Regions from separate parts of the Bacillus sp. S10(2024) genome, predicted to be linked through region 2. Evidence: riboswitches for the same ligand, from Rfam matches in the RefSeq annotation. Region 2 holds a riboswitch; the other holds the start of a gene.

Region 1 (8,397 bases), 1.1 Mb from region 2:
AATATTGACTTGCTTTATCTGATTGATTAGAAGCATAAAACTTTAAAGCCAATTGTTTAGAGTAGTCATGTACGAATCCTAATAAATCTTCTTGCTCAAAGTATTGAATTCCTTCTTTAATTATTATTTCAAATGTACTAGTTGGTGATTTTGTATTTAATGCATGAAGGATGGAGAAGTGGTGTTTATATTCAATTGCTTGTAAACGATTACAAATTTCCAATCCCTTTTCAATTAATTTATTTGTTTCTTTAGTATGACCTAATTTAAAATGTTCTCTTGCCAATAGAAAGGTACATTTATAATCAGTTTCAGAATCTTCAATAGAAGCAGATAAATTTCTAATAGCAGCCTCAGATAAGTTTTGCTCAGCATATAAGAAGCCTAAATTATGTCTGATTTTTAGAGCAAGTTGTGTATTTTTCTTTTTATTAACAATATCTAAAGCATTTATGAAATATTCTTCAGCAGCTTCATATTGACCTAAAGAAGTGCATGTAAGTCCTAAAATATTGGTACAACCAGCAATATTAATTTCATTTCCTAATAAATTTTCATAATATTTTTTGGCTTTTGTTGCATAATTGATAGCCACAAGTGGTTGACGAATTTGATAGTTGAATGCTGCGAATTTGTAGGAAAATTCAGCTTTCTCAGCTTCTTCAGGTATATTCTTTAGTAACTCTTTAGCATTGTTAAAGTACTCGTTAGCTTCTTTAAATTTACCAATTTCAGTAGCATGTATTGCTTTAAAAAAATAATAGTAATATGTTAAAAAATTGTCAGCTGGTTTTTCAAAGCTGTTTATTTTTTCTGACAAAATTTTTGATTCTCTAAAATCATTTATAAGTAATTGATATCTAAACTCTAGTAAAGAGTAGTAGAATAAAATATTTTGATTTCCCTCGATGTTATCAATTTTTTCCTTTACATCATTTCTAATTTCAAGTGCAAGAACAGTATTTTGATTACGAATTGAATCGTGCCATTTATTTAGTAGAGATGTAATTTGTTCTATCGCAACTTTTGTAGTCTCCATTCATAAACCCTCCTAATTTATATTTATTCAATTGTATCAAGTTTTAAAATATTTAGTTATTGAGAAATTTTTTTCTTTTACTAAGATTTTAAAGAGGTCTAAACTTGGTTAAAGGAGAGGGGAAAAGAAGTGATTGGAAGTCAAGGAAAAGGGAGCGAAGAACCGATTGTTCAAAGCTGAATGTCGGCAGCGAGTATATATTTTCTCGATTATGATGGGAATGAGTTAGAATTTATTTCTTTGTTATTTGATGGGCCTAACGATCATGAATATTACCATATTTAAGTGAATGGGAGAAGGAGATAGAGAATAAAAGGGTTTGAGGAAAAAATTTTATAATGAAAAAAGATTACAGTGTGTTGTTGTAACTGGAATTGTTCAATTAAAGACACCTAAAGACACCTAAAGACACCTAAAGACACCATGGTTTGTCATTACGTTTATTCCAAGCTGCATTCGAGCTATCGTTTTGTATGGTAAAAAAGTATCTGTTTTAAAAGTGGGTGTGTGGGAAATCGTCAATTCAATTTATTTTTTCATTGCTACTATAGTGTTATTTCAATTTACGGGCTGATATTAAGTAATAAAAAAGTAAGCATGATTCATATGTGCTTACTTTTTTTTGTAAGGCATTTTTATTCTTGAGATAAAACTTCAGCTGTACTATCACATTGATGCAGTGCATGTTGAACAGCTTGTAAAGATTGTTCAATGCGTTGACGATTATCTGATTTCTCAACTGTTTGTAAGGCATTTTGTAAACAATTCTTTGCTTCGTGTAAAGCTTGGCAAGAATCTTGAACGTGACCACGTGCATTTTTTTGCATGACTGCGCCTCCTTTGGTCTTATACATTTGTAGTATGAGCAAAACAAAATAAAATATCAGAGCAGTCTAAAAAATAAATCCTGATTATTCTTATGAGAATTGACTTTTTAGGTTATATTCATTATAGTAAGAGATAAAGTGAATATTTTCTTATCCAGAGAGGTGGAGGGACTGGCCCGATGAAACCCAGCAACCACGATGTAGGTGCTAATTCCAGCAGAACAGTTTTGTTCTGACAGATAAGAAGGAAGAGATATGTACCGCTTCTTCTTATCGAAGAGGTTTTTTTATTGCAAAAAAAACCGATAATGAAAGATGGACAACGAGAAGAAAGGAACGAGCATGTTATGACACTTGAGAAATATATTACACTACGTAATGCAATTTATAAATATATGGAAGAGAAGGAAGAACCGATTACATTATTAGATATTCAACAACATATTGCAGCAGAACATGAAGGGAAATTTGCGAAGAAGATGCTGCAGCAATTTTACTTACTACGACTGCTAGATGAACTAAAATTAGATGGGAAAATTACGTTAGCAGAGCAACATAAATGTATAGATGATAAGGGGATATATTACATTGTAAAATAACAAAAAGGGGGTTACTCTCCTTTTTTATAGTATTATTTATTTGAAAATTCATTTTGTTCGAAGAGCGTTATGTAGATAAAAAGACTGTGTTATGCAGTCTTTTTACAAGAGAATGGTGCTGAGTGTGTAGTGTTAAAAAATTAAATGTGCCCCTAAAGATGAGCGTTTTCGGCTAACAAATAAAAAGGACACCATCGCCGAATAGGTGTCAGTTGTTTTGTCAAAGAGGCTTGCCCCTTGACATGTATTAGAATAGCATGTGAGCGTAGAAAAAGTCAAAAGGGAATTAAAGGAAGGTGTTGTTTACAATGAACATATTAATTGTATATGCACATCCAAACTCTTATAGCTTCATCGGTGCCATTTTGAAACAAGTGAAAAATAGTAAACAAGAAAAAAGAGAGAAATGGCTGCAAGAGATATATGAAAAGGCAACAAGATTATGAAAAATAGGGAACTGATTTACAAAATTGCGAATGTATGTAAAAGAGAAGATGATTTGTTTTTTTCTTATCTGGATTGTTTACTTGGTATAAAGGAGAATAGTAAGCAATTTTCTAAAGTCAAACAAGAAGTGCGAGAAGAATATCTTATAAGAGGTATTTGTGAGAGAGAAGTAGACATATTAGTAGAACAAAGTGAACAAGTTGTAGAGTTGTATATACCTAAGTTGCTCCAATGGAAATTTTTACAGGAAAATGTTCATTATATAGAAGAGATCTGTTCTATGGTATTTCAGTTAAAACCGTTATGTTTTTCAGAAGAACAATGGAAATATGTAATTACAATTATAGAGAAAGAGCTGTCATGAGACAGCTCTTTTCGTAACAAAAATTTAGGGATTTGAACTTAATTAGAGGACTCTCTCTGCAAGTATTCAGCAATTTGCAAATACATTTTGCTATATGCGGATTGTATTTCTCCATTATGATTCGCATTGGAAGAAAAATGAACGATAACCATATGTGCAGTTGGGTCGATATATAATCGTTGTCCATAACTGCCTAGTACTTCAAAGGCATTATGTTCATTGTGGGAGATCCACCACTGATTATGATATGAATATTCTTCGCCATCGCCAACAGGGAGATCGTATTTTTTAATATCCTTAATTTCTTCAATTATAGAAGAAGAAATAACTTGTTTCCCGTTATATACACCATTGTCTAAAATCATCTTTCCGAATCTCACCATATCTCGTGCAGTGGTATTTAATCCTGCACTTGCCTGTTCCACTCCAGTTTTGTCAACAACGTAATATGCATTTTCTTCTGCGCCAATTGGTGACCAAATCCGTTCACTTACTAAATCTGCGAGTGATTTTCCTGTTACAGTACGAAGGAGCCAGGCTAGTGTTTCAGCAGAACCGTTATTATATGAAAATGTTTCCCCTGGAGCAGCGGTTTCATTTGCTTCTAGTAACATGTCGTATATTGTTGTCGGTCCATTATAGTATTTACCACGAGGAAGAAGATTGCTTGCTAAATATAATTGTGCATCTTGGTTATCTAATCCAGCCTGTTTAAAACCGTGAGTTGGATATTTTGCTGAAACTTGCATATCTAAAAGTTGTTGAATTGTTGCGATTCCAAATGGTGTTCCTTGTAACTCTTTTACATATGTTTCAGCAGTTGCATTGGGTTGTAGCTTTCCTTCTTCAATGAGTGAATTAACGAGCAGTCCTGTAAATACTTTTGCTACTGATGCCATACCGTGCGGTTCGTTTTCTTTATATCCATGAAAGTACCGTTCATATACAAGCTTTCCATCATGTAAAACAATAAAGGCATCTGTTTTATGTTTTTCTAATAATTTCCGAACCGTGGTATTATTTTCATCTTCATCTGTGATTTCTAGATGATCTAGATTTTGCAAATTAGTTGGAATTGAGGATACATAATTTTGATTTTTAACAACAACTTTTGTTGATGTTAATTCACACATATGTGAATAAGACCAACGGAGATAAGGATCTTGTAACCAATTTTTTTTCGTTACTGTTTGTCTTGAAGAAAAACTTTTATTTGGATTGAATAACGTAAATCCCATACCAGTCAAGATACATAAAAAAATCAAAATGATTAAAATGAGCGGGGATTTTTTTAGTCTCATAATAAGCCTCCTTCTAGTTTTATTATAAGAGATAAGCCTATTGAGAAGCAAAAAAAAGGAGAGTAAACGTAGAAGTTTACTCTCTCTTATAGGATTAAGCAGATAATTTTTCTTGCGTTGTTTGCTTTTTGAACTTTTGTTTCCGTCCATGAAGAATATAGTAAATCAGTAATGTAAATGCAACGATAATGGAAGAAATAAAATACATATGATGATAACTTGAATGTGCTGCGATAATTCCTAGAACGAATGAACCAATACCAATCCCTGTATCGAAGAATGAGAAATAAGTGGCTGTCGCAGATCCGCGTCGATGATCTGGTGCAACACTAACTGCAATTGTTTGGAAGCTTGGAATTAGAGTTCCATATCCAAAGCCGATAAGTACGCCAGAAGCTAGTAACCAAAATGGAGTATGCGATTGGCTTAAAACGAACATTCCAATCATAAAGATAATAATTGATGGATAAATGAGAACATTCTCTCCGAACCGATCGAATATTTTTCCTGAAAATGGCCTGGAAATAACAACTACAATGGCATATACAACAAAGAAATAACTGGCAATATCTGCCATGCCGAGCTCTTTCGCATAAACGGGAATAAATGAAAGAATACCGCTATAAGCAAAGGAAAGTACACAACCTGTAAGGGCAATAGGAATTGTTGAAGGCTCAATTAAATCTTTCCATTGCATACGTTTCTTTTCGTTATTGCCTGATGTTTTTTCGTCAGGAATATTTACTAATAGTCCGCATAAAAAAGCAAGTATAGAAAATATAGAACAAAGGATAAATAAACCTGTAAACGAGAACTTGGAAATGATTGTTAAACCTAAAAAAGGACCGATAACCATCGGTAAGCTCATAAATACTCCATAATAACCAAGTGCTTCACCGCGCCTGTGGGGTGGTGCTACATCTGTTATGATTGTACCAGTAGCTGTTGTTGCCATTCCAAATCCGATGCCATGAAAGAAGCGAAGAGCAAGCAGTAAGAATAAGCTTTGTGCACCAAAGTACATGATTGTTGCAGCTAAAAATAACGAAAGGGAGATGAATAAAATCTTCTTCCTTCCTAAATCATCAAGCCATTTCCCTGTAAATGGTCGGCAGATTACAGAAGAAATAAGAAACACTGTAGCGACAAGACCCATTTCTTCAGGCTTTCCTTTTAATCCGTCAATAACATATACAGGTAAAGTGGTGATAAGCATATAAAATGTTAAAAAGAGAAATAGACTACTCAAACATGTTCCAATAAAGTCTTTCGTCCAAAGTCTTTGACTTTCCATAGTCATCCCTCCAATTTTTAATCAAGATTTTGAATTACTTTTTGTAGTACGTGAAAAGCAAGGCGTAGTTCTTCCTCGCTAATATCTTGTAATGTCTTTTTCTCAAATGAATCTACTTCTTCCTGCCAACTTGGTATCATTGCAATTGCTGTTTCTGATAAAGAAATGAGTTTCTCGCGTCGATCTGTTCCCTCAGTTCGAGTAATCCATTCCATTAATTCCATGCGTTTTAAAGTACGGGTCATTGTTGGAGATTCAACGTTTAAATAATGACACAATTCTGTTTGTGTACAAGGTCCAGTTTGATTTAGCCTGAAGATCACAGCCCACTGCGCACTGTATAAACCGGTTGGGGAAACACGCTCATTGAAGTGTTTAGAAAATTTCCGAGCGGTTTGGCTGACAGTGTGAAAAAAGTGTTGTTTTTCGTCCATAGTGTATTCCCTTTCTAATTAGTTACCTAGCTAACTATATCTATTTTTTTCTGAATTGTCTAGTAGTATATTGCTATGCTTATGTGAAAAATAAATTAATTTCAGATTGAGAACATACATTCTGCGTAATATGATTAAATTAGAATTTTCTGTTTTTTCGTTATTGATAATTTTAAAGGGGGAAGCGAATAATGAAACCGACCATTATGAAATCAGTAGCATTATCAAATGGAGAAACAATTGCTTATCAAGAAGCGGGAAGTGGAACAGAAATAATAGTGCTTATTCACGGGAATATGACATCTTCACAGCATTGGGATTTAGTTATCGAACAACTACAAAATTCTTATCATATTTATGCCCTTGATTTACGAGGTTTTGGCTTTTCGACTTATCATCATCCGATTGATTCATTGAATGATTTTACAGAAGATGTGAAGTTGTTTGTAGATGAACTGCAATTAAAGAATTTTTCATTAGTCGGGTGGTCAATGGGGGGAGGAGTTGCTATGCAGTTTGCAGCAGCTTATCCGATGAATGTAAATAAACTCATATTGGTAGAATCAGTAGGCATGAAAGGATATCCGATTTTTAAGAAGGATATAAATGGTCAACCCATTGTATATAACCTTTTAAAAACAAAAGAAGAAATAGCCGAAGATCCTGTTCAAATTGCACCTGTTGTTGAAGCTTTAAAACAAAAGGATAAGCAGTATTATCGCAATGTCTGGAATTTACTTATTTATACGCATCATCAACCTAGTTCGGATCGCTATGAGAAATATCTTAATGATATGTTGACGCAGCGCAATTTTGTTGATGTAAATTATGGACTTGTAACATTTAATATATCCGATGAACATAACGGAGTTGTACCTGGAAACGGGGATATGAATCGCATTCAAGTACCAACATTAGTTCTCCAAGGTGATCGTGATTATGTAGTACCAAAAGTAGTTGGTGAAGAGTTGGCAAAACATTTACCAAATGCAAAATTGGTCATGCTAGATGATTGTGGACATTCTCCATTTATTGATTGTTTAGATGTGTTTATCAATGAAGTAATTACATTTTTGAAAGAGTAGCTACATTGTTTCCTACTTGTAAATACGAAATGTATCCTGTAATAGAATGTTGTATATGCTTATTCAGAAATTATATTTTTAAACATTCTCTCAAGTGTATGGGAAGGCTGAAAGCTAGAAGTATGGACTTCTAGCTTTATTTTTGTGGAAATTAAGAGTATACGATTTATGGATAAAACATCTATAATAAAGGATGTGAGTTTATCGAGGGAGCGTAATAAAATGGGTAGAAAGTATACGTTTTGGATTATGGTTGGAATTGTTGCGATTTCCGGACTTTCACAAGGTATGTTGTTACCGGCAATTGCAATGATTTTTGAGAAAGAGGGAATTAGCTCAAGTTTTAATGGCATTCATGCAACGGCATTATATATTGGTATTCTTGTTATTTCACCTTGGCTTGAGAAACCGATGCAAAAATTTGGAATGAAACCGCTTATTGTAATTGGAGGATTTCTTGTTGTTGCAGCATTATTTGTATTTACGCAAACATTTTCTTTTTGGGTATGGTTTGTTCTTCGTTTTTTAGTTGGGGTAGGGGATCATATGCTACATGTTGGAACGCAAACTTGGATTACGACAACAGCAAGTCCGCACAAAGTAGGGAAACAAGTGTCTATATACGGAGCATTTTTTAGTATCGGCTTTGCGCTGGGGCCTTATTTAGCAAGTACAGTACAATACGGTATTGCAACACCATTTATTGTATCAACTGTCCTCTGTTTAATAGGATGGTTATTGTTGATTCCAACGCAAAACGCATTTCCTGACCAAGGAGAATTGAATCAAGAAAATGAATCATCTTTGCAGCGATATAAGCAAGTATGGATAATAGGGTGGATTGCGCTACTTGGACCCTTAGCATACGGAGTATTGGAAGGGATGCTTAATAGCAACTTACCAGTATATGCGATGAGGAAAGAGTGGTCCGTTGAACAAATTTCATTTTTATTGCCAGCATTTTCGATTGGTGGAATTGTTACGCAAATCCCACTTGGTATACTTAG
Region 2 (8,397 bases):
TCCCGGCGATTTTTGCGTTAGGCGTTAGTCCGACAGAAGGACCTGGATTATTATTTATCGTTCTTCCCGCTGTATTTGGAGAAATTCCTTTCGGGCATTTTTTCTTTACTTTATTCTTAATTCTGTTTTTCTTTGCAACAATCACCTCGGCAATTTCTATGCTGGAAATTGTTGTTGCTTCTGTAACGAAAGAGGATGAAAAGAGGCGTCCATCTGCATCGCTCTTAATTGGATTATTCATTTTCATAGTTGGAATTCCGGCAGCATTATCATTTGGAATTATGAGTGATGTGAAGATATTCGGAAAGACATTTTTTGATTTCGTGGACTTTATGGTGAGCAACATACTACTTCCACTTGGTGTGTTAGCAATTTCGCTTTTTGTACCAAATAAAATGAAGAAAGAGTTGTTGATGCAAGAATTAGAAGTTACAGAAACAAGAGGGAGAATGTTATTTAATGTATGGTTTTTCTTGCTTCGTTACGTTATTCCGATTACGGTTCTTCTTGTCTTTTTAAACGTTCTTGGTGTACTTTAGTTAATAAAAAACGGAGAATATTCTCCGTTTTTTATCCCGCATTAACGGGCAGTAAAGGATGTGGAAGCACGGGGAAGAAAACTGCCTGTAAAAGCCCGATTGGGTAGGCTTTCCATCAGTGAGAAAAGCGTCACTGATGGAAGTTTCACTTTATAATGATGTAGAAGTTTGTAATAGACGAGTATATGTTTTAAAAGCTACAGTGGCTGCGATGAAGGAACCGATAAAAAAGATACCAGATCCAACTAATGAAAATATTCGGCCTATAAATGTCTCTTTGGCTTCTTGTAATACTGCAACTGCCTGTGATTCTTGAACCATGTGTGGACCTCCTCAAAAAGCTTTTATGTTATTGTATGTGTAATGCCTAGAAGGTGTTCAATATCGAAAAATAATAAGAAGTATATATAGAATGGTCTGCTTATTTTACATAAATAAAAAAACTTGGCAATTGCCAAGTTTTTTTCATTACAGCCCAATATAAGGTGATGGGTCAACAGCATTTGATTTTGCTTGATTCCATTCACCGATATGAAGTTCGAAATGTAAATGCTGTCCATAAGACTGCCCAGTATTACCCATAAATCCAAGTTGTTGTCCTTGTTTCACTGTTTGTCCAACAGAAACAGAACGGCTACTCATATGAGCGTAAACAGTTGTATAAGTTTTTCCGTTCATACGATGTGATAAATACACAACATTTCCATAACTAGAAGATAAATCAGAACGAATTACGACACCGTCAGCAGCAGCTATAATTGGTACTGTTCCTGATGCGGCAATATCAATTCCTTTATGATTGTCAATGTCGCGTACACCAAATCCTGAAGTTTTCGAACCTGCTGCTGGTTTAATGAAACCGCCAGTACTTTCTCCTTGAGACGCAGGGGCAGTTTGAGATGAAGGAGCAGTTTGTTGCTGTTGTCCTTCATCCTTTTTCGCTTCAGTTGCTTTTTTAGCGTCTTCAGCTCGCTTTTCTTCTTCAATTGCATTTTGGACAGCTTTCCGCTGATTTTCTAAAATACCTTTTGATTCTTCTAAGCTTTCCATCTCAGAATCTATTTTTGAAACTTTTGCATGTAAGTCAGCAATTAGTGTTTGTTGCTGTTGTTGATTTGCTTGAAGCTCTTGCTGTTGCTTCTGTAACGTTTGTTCTGCTTCTTTTAGTTGTTGTTCTTTTTTCTCAACCGCTTCTTTTTCTTTTTTAACGGTATCCTGGTCATGTGTTTGTTGTTTTACGATCTCTGTATCACTATTTAAAATTAAACTAACAGAATACACATTTTCTAAAAGTTCTGCGATATTATTCGTATTAATTAATACCTCAGTAATTAAATTTGTACGGGGTTTTTCTTGCATAGATTGTAATCTTTGTTTAATTAATTCTTGGCGCGAATTGATTTGCTTTTGTAATTCTTCAATATGCTTTTTTTTCTCTGTGATACTTGCTTGTGTTTTTTCAATTTCCGTTTTTGTTGCTTTTAAATCTGCCTCATTTTTATTAATAGAAGCAGTTAATTCATCGATTTTTTTCTGTAAATCTTGAATCTCTTTTTCTATTTTTTGTTTTTCTTCTACTTTCATATGTAATTCTTGTTGCTTACCGTCTAGTTGTGATTGAATATTAGATAATTTATCTTGACTCGTCTCCGCATACACTGGTGAAAGCACGGGAGAAACGAGAATAGTACCGGCTGTCAATAAACTAAACGCTGTTATTTTTTTGTTCATCTGCCTATCTCCTTTCCCTATGTTCTATATAATCATACAAAATAGAAAAATGTCTATTGTTGTAATGATAATGTAAAAAAACATTTAAGGAATTGTTATTAAATGGCGAAAATTAGAAGAATTTTATCTCTTAATTGTTCGCTTCTATGACATGAATTATTTTATCATGGTAAACGGATGCACTGCAAGAAATAATCAATAAGGAATCGTTCTCATGTGAGGTTTCCTAACATTATTTTATTCTTGTCAACAAAAATATTTGCATACTGGTAAACTTATTTAGTTGTCAGATTTCTATTTTTGTCTTATCATTTTAGGAGGGGAAGAAAGTATTGAATAGTCGAACAATATTTAATACTTCTATTTTCATATTTTATAGAAAAATAGAATTATGAAAATGAAAAACATCTAAGAAGGGGGTTGCAGCAAGTATGAAAAGAATTGGACTTGCATGGCAAATTTTAATAGGTCTTGCTCTCGGTATTTTGGTAGGAGCAATCTTTTATGGGAATCCAGAGGTTGCAAAGTTTCTACAACCGATTGGTGATATTTTTATTCGTTTAATTAAAATGATTGTTGTACCAATTGTAGTAGCAAGTATTGTTGTTGGTGTTGCCGGCGTTGGAGATGTGAAAAAGCTTGGACGTTTAGGTGGAAAAACAATTATTTATTTTGAGATTATTACAACGATTGCGATTGTTGTTGGTTTATTAGTAGCAAACATATTCCAGCCAGGAAAAGGCGTGGATATGTCAAACTTACAGAAATCAGATATTTCTAAGTATACAGCTACAACAGAGCAAGTACAGAGTCATTCATTTGCAGATACGTTCGTAAATATCGTTCCAACGAATATTATGGACTCGTTAGCAAAAGGTGATATGCTTGCAATTATTTTCTTCTCTGTATTATTTGGTTTAGGGGTAGCGGCAATTGGAGAAAGAGGAAGACCAGTTCTGAATTTCTTCCAAGGTGTGGCCGATGCAATGTTTTATGTAACAAACCAAGTAATGAAGTTTGCGCCGTTTGGTGTGTTTGCGTTAATTGGCGTAACGGTTTCTAAGTTTGGTGTAGCGTCATTAGTTCCATTAGGTAAATTAGTTATTGTAGTTTATGGATCAATGATTTTCTTTGTTGTTGTTGTATTAGGTCTTACGGCAAAGTTATTTGGAATTAATATTTTCCAATTCTTTAAGATTTTAAAAGACGAGCTTATTTTAGCATATTCTACAGCAAGCTCAGAGACGGTTCTACCAAAGATTATGGAAAAGATGGAGCGTTTCGGATGCCCGAAAGCAATCACATCTTTCGTTATTCCAACTGGTTATTCATTTAACTTAGATGGTTCAACGTTATATCAAGCAATTGCAGCGATTTTCTTAGCGCAAATGTATGGTATTGATTTATCGATTACACAACAGGTTACATTACTTCTTGTCTTAATGGTTACTTCAAAAGGGATTGCTGGTGTACCGGGCGTATCATTCGTTGTATTATTAGCAACGCTTCATACAGTAGGTATTCCATCTGAAGGTTTAGCGTTTATCGCTGGTATTGACCGTATTTTAGATATGGCACGTACTGCAGTAAACGTAGTAGGTAACTCATTAGCTGCAGTTGTTATGTCTAAATGGGAAGGACAGTATGACGCAGAAAAAGGACAAGCTTATTTGAAAGAGATTTCAGAGAAGCAAGTAGCTTAAATGATAGAAGGGCCTTCACGGTGCACGTGAAGGTCTTTTTTCTATATACATACGAATTAAGGAGCGTTCAAGTCCGTTTCTGCCACGTGTAATAATTAAAGTAAAGAGAGAATGCAAGTGCAGATCATGTTTTGTTTTACGTAGCAGCGACTTATATGAAAAAAATTTAAATGAATTTCTATATGGAATAAGGAGTAATGAGGATGAAACGTAAATATGGAGATGGCTCATCATGGAAACGGCTAATTGATAAAACGTATGCGGTAAAAGATGTACAGGACGGTATGTTAGGTATATTACTTATAAAGCAAGTGAGAGAGCCTAGTTATAAACAGTATAATAATCGGAAGATTTGTATTGCGCAAAATGGTTATACTTGGATCCAATATTTCATAAATGGAAAAAATTTTGCCATTACAGCGATGCTGAATGAGAAAAAAGAGCTTGTTCAATATTATATTGATGTTGCAAAAGAGTATAAAATGGATGAAAGAGGACTGCCTTATTTCGATGATTTATATTTAGATGTTGTCATGTTAGCAAATGAGAAAATGTATTTATTAGATGAAGATGAGTTAGAAAAAGCATATATGGACGGAGACATTTCAAAAGAGGAGTATAATTTAGCTTGGAATACAGCAAAGTGGATTATGAAAAAAATTGAAGAAAAAGAATTTTTATGGTTTTCGATTTTAGAAACAGAAATTCAAAAAATAAAAGATTGTTGCTGATATTTGTTACTTTATTTTCTGTTTCTATAATATCAAAAAAATACCAACTATTTTGATAGAAATAATATTTGACATTTTCTCCTGCAACGATTAAAGTAGAAAAAGATTGATTTACACAAAAATATAATATGAAACCTTCTTATCAAGAGAGGCGGAGGGACTGGCCCTAAGATGCCTCGGCAGCGGACTCATAATAGAGTGCTGTGCCAAATCCAGCAAGCGGTATGCTTGATAGATGAGAAGAGTGTTTCTTATATGATATATAAGACCTCTTCTCTTCAGAAGAGGTCTTTTTCGCTCTTGTGAAGGATAGGTTTAGAAATAGGAGAGGGTATAACTTTGGAACAAACAAAAGGAAATGCATTGGCATTATTACCACTTGGCATATTTTTAGCATTATTTATTGGTTCTGGTGTAATTACAGGGGATTTTTATAAATTACCAATTTTGGTTGCTATTTTAATTGCAGTTGCGGCTGCATTAGTAATGAACAGGAAAGAAAACTTTACTACAAAGGTTGAACGCTTTGCTAAAGGGGCTGGAAATCCAGATATCATGATTATGGTATTGATCTTTGTGTTAGCAGGTGCATTTTCTGAAACTGCAAAAGGTATGGGCGCTGTTGAAGCAACGGTAAACTTAGCTCTTTCTATTTTGCCACCAGGTTTCTTAATTGCTGGACTGTTTATTATTGGTGCATTTATTTCATTAGCAATGGGAACATCAATGGGCACGATTGCAGCATTAGGGCCAATTGCAGTAGGGATTAGTGGACACACGGATATTTCTATGGCGCTTGCTATGGCAACAGTTGTTGGTGGTGCAATGTTTGGCGACAATTTATCTTTTATTTCAGATACGACAATTGCAGCTGTACGTACACAAGGAACGGAAATGAAAGATAAATTTAAAACAAATTTCTTAATTGTATTACCAGCTGCTATTGTTACGAGTGTACTGTTAGTCGTTCTTACGTTAGGCACTCATACAAATATGACAGCACATGCGTTTAATTGGGTGAAAATTTTACCGTATGCAGGGGTGTTAATTACAGCGCTGCTTGGATGTAACGTACTAGTTGTATTATCAGGAGGAACAGTGTTAGCTGGTATTATTGGCATGGTAGATGGAAGCTACACATTAGCAAGTTTCTTTAAAAGTGTCACAGTAGGAATTAATGGTATGATGGAAATGGTATTATTAGCGATTTTAATCGGTGGAATGGTTGGAATTATTCAATATAACGGCGGCATTCATTATTTAATGAATGTGCTAACACGTAATATTCGTTCAAAAAAAGGTGCAGAATTCGGAATTGCTGGTCTTGTAAGTATGACAAATATGTGCACAGCAAATAATACAATTTCTATTATTTTTACAGGTCCACTAGCAAAGAATGTTGCAGATCAATATAATATTGATCCGAAAAAATCGGCGAGCTTGTTAGATTTATTCTCTTGTAGTGTGCAAGGATTAATCCCATACGGTGCACAAATGTTAACGGCGGCAGGATTTGCTTCACTTTCACCAATTGAATTATTACCATACTCATTTTATCCAATGTTAGTTGCTGTCTGCGGTATTATCTCAATTGTCATTAATTTTCCGCGTCTTTCGCCTGAGAAAAAGGAATATCAAAAAATAGCATAATAATCAGAAGAGGATGTCTTATAGTAGGCATCCTCTTTTGGTTTAGATATAACGACTGATTTCATCTTACTTTAAAAATAGGTCTGATAATAAATAGGACTTAAGTCTGAGAGAAAAACGGTTCTTAAGCTCGTTATAGAAAAATGAAAAGATAGGTAAGATAAGAGTATCAAAACGAAGGGAGGCAAGCACAAGATGAAACAATTTTTAGCGTTTATGGCAGCCGGTATTTTGGCTTTAATTGCTCTTGGAAGTCTTGCTGGTATTGTAGGATTAGCGATTGGAGCAGGGATTGTGTATTGGAGCTATAAATCATTTGTGCGAGCACAATCATTTTTTGGAAAACTAGCTTGGGGTATTGTCGGTTTAATCGGCTTGTCAATTGCCCTGTCCCATTCCCCAGCATTAATCGGTATTGTGGCATTAGTCGTTCTATATTATGGATACCGTGAATGGAAAAAAGAGAAACATGTAGTAGATGCTGCTTCAGATAGCTCGGAGCCGTATAACAATTTTGAAGATGAGTGGAACAAATTAATGAAAAATAACTAATATGAAATAAAAAATAATAGAGTAGAAGAGAGGAAGATTAAAAATGAAACAATCATTATTCGGACGTGTACGAGATGCAGTACTTGCAGATTTTCATAATGTATTAGACGAGAAAGAAAGAAAAAATCCAATTGCGATGTTAAATCAATATTTACGTAATAGTGAGCGCGAGGTAACAAAAATTGAAAAATTAATTGAGCGTCACAAAACATTAAAATCTAATTTTGCTCATGAGCTTGAAGGGGCGCGTTATTTCGTAAACAAGAGATCCAAACAAGCTGTAATTGCAAGGGAAGCAGGAGAAATGCAACTACATGAACGTGCATTAGAAGAAGTAGCATACTACGAAGGGCAAGTTGCTCGCTTAGAAAAAATGTATGAAGGGGTTGTAGAACAAATAGATGAGCTAGAACGTCGTCTATCTGAAATGAAAAATAAATTAAAAGAAATGAATGCAAAACGTATGGAATTAATGGCACGTGAAAATATGGCACATGCAAACCGCCGTATGAATACGGCTCTTCATAAGATGGATGAAAATAATCCATTTTTACGCTTCGAAGAAATTGAAAATCACATTCGTGATTTAGAGCTTCGCATAAATGAAGGTTATGAACGTGACACATTTGATATGAAAATTGCAAAGCTTGAACGCGAAATGAAAGGAAAAAAAGAAGTATCTTTAGACAAATAGGTAATAAAATAATTGTAGTATATTATAAAATGAGCTTATGATATAGTGATAGAAGAAAAGGTGTTGGAATACAATGCCTTTTTCTTCTATGTATATATAATAAAGAAGGGGGAGCTGCAATGAAGAAACAATTTTCGAAAACACAATTATTAGGGATGCTCCTCGTCATATTTGGATTCGGTCTTTTTCTCGATATGATTCTTGGACATTTTGAGCCTGGTGCTCTTATTTTTGCCTTTGTTATGATTATGTTTGGAAGGCATTATCGAAAAAAGAATCGATATGTGAGAGGGAATGTGTGTTTATTTGTTGGGGGACTTGTTTTCTTATTTTTCCTATTTTCATCAGCAGCTTTCGTGCTTGTTTTATTTGCTTGTTTAGCTTTCATTGGCTACCAGCTGATACAAGGCCAGCAAAAGTCAAATGCGGTACAGGTTGAAATTAAGGAAAAAGAATATATAAATGAAGAAAAACCAATCTATCGAACAGAGCCGTATATAAAGAATATTATGGTTGGTAACGTACGAATAATGGATCATATTTATGAGTTAGAAGATGTGAATATTCAATATGGAATCGGAGATATTGAAATTGATTTAACAACAGCCATGATTCCAGAAGGCGAAACTGTCATTGTCATTCGTGGTGTGATTGGTAATATTCGTTTGTATGTTCCATACGATATTGAATTGTCCTTGAATCATTCTGTTATTGTTGGGAGAATATTGCTTCCATCGCATGAAGAAACAGGCTTTAATCGTAATGTGAAGTTTAGAACGGAACAGTATAAAGAAGCT

What was found. A riboswitch is a leader RNA that binds a small molecule or an ion and turns the genes downstream of it on or off. The one in region 2 is predicted to bind S-adenosylmethionine.
Region 1: it holds a riboswitch for S-adenosylmethionine, as region 2 does, so the genes downstream of both, AB1280_RS05225 (hypothetical protein) here and AB1280_RS10690 (Na+/H+ antiporter NhaC family protein) in region 2, are expected to answer to the same signal.

What each region holds. Positions count from the first base shown of each region.
Region 1 is NZ_JBFLUR010000002.1:1,001,932-1,010,328, forward strand. Features, by position in the region: gene AB1280_RS05205 (tetratricopeptide repeat protein) at 1-1,039, opposite strand, end outside; partial or broken gene AB1280_RS05210 (hypothetical protein) at 1,145-1,362, shown strand; partial or broken gene AB1280_RS05215 (YwiC-like family protein) at 1,461-1,613, shown strand; gene AB1280_RS05220 (hypothetical protein) at 1,675-1,866, opposite strand; SAM riboswitch class I at 2,014-2,112, shown strand; gene AB1280_RS05225 (hypothetical protein) at 2,214-2,465, shown strand; gene AB1280_RS05230 (hypothetical protein) at 2,774-2,911, shown strand; gene AB1280_RS05235 (group-specific protein) at 2,908-3,276, shown strand; gene AB1280_RS05240 (serine hydrolase domain-containing protein) at 3,315-4,577, opposite strand; gene AB1280_RS05245 (MFS transporter) at 4,672-5,871, opposite strand; gene AB1280_RS05250 (MarR family winged helix-turn-helix transcriptional regulator) at 5,889-6,305, opposite strand; gene phaZ (intracellular short-chain-length polyhydroxyalkanoate depolymerase) at 6,494-7,390, shown strand; gene AB1280_RS05260 (MFS transporter) at 7,613-8,397, shown strand, end outside.
Region 2 is NZ_JBFLUR010000002.1:2,076,774-2,085,170, reverse strand. Features, by position in the region: gene AB1280_RS10715 (sodium-dependent transporter) at 1-539, shown strand, start outside; gene AB1280_RS10710 (hypothetical protein) at 690-860, opposite strand; gene AB1280_RS10705 (murein hydrolase activator EnvC family protein) at 1,008-2,270, opposite strand; gene gltP (glutamate/aspartate:proton symporter GltP) at 2,702-3,973, shown strand; gene AB1280_RS10695 (DUF402 domain-containing protein) at 4,177-4,704, shown strand; SAM riboswitch class I at 4,841-4,946, shown strand; gene AB1280_RS10690 (Na+/H+ antiporter NhaC family protein) at 5,044-6,354, shown strand; gene AB1280_RS10685 (flagellar basal body rod protein) at 6,550-6,906, shown strand; gene AB1280_RS10680 (PspA/IM30 family protein) at 6,950-7,600, shown strand; gene liaF (cell wall-active antibiotics response protein LiaF) at 7,720-8,397, shown strand, end outside.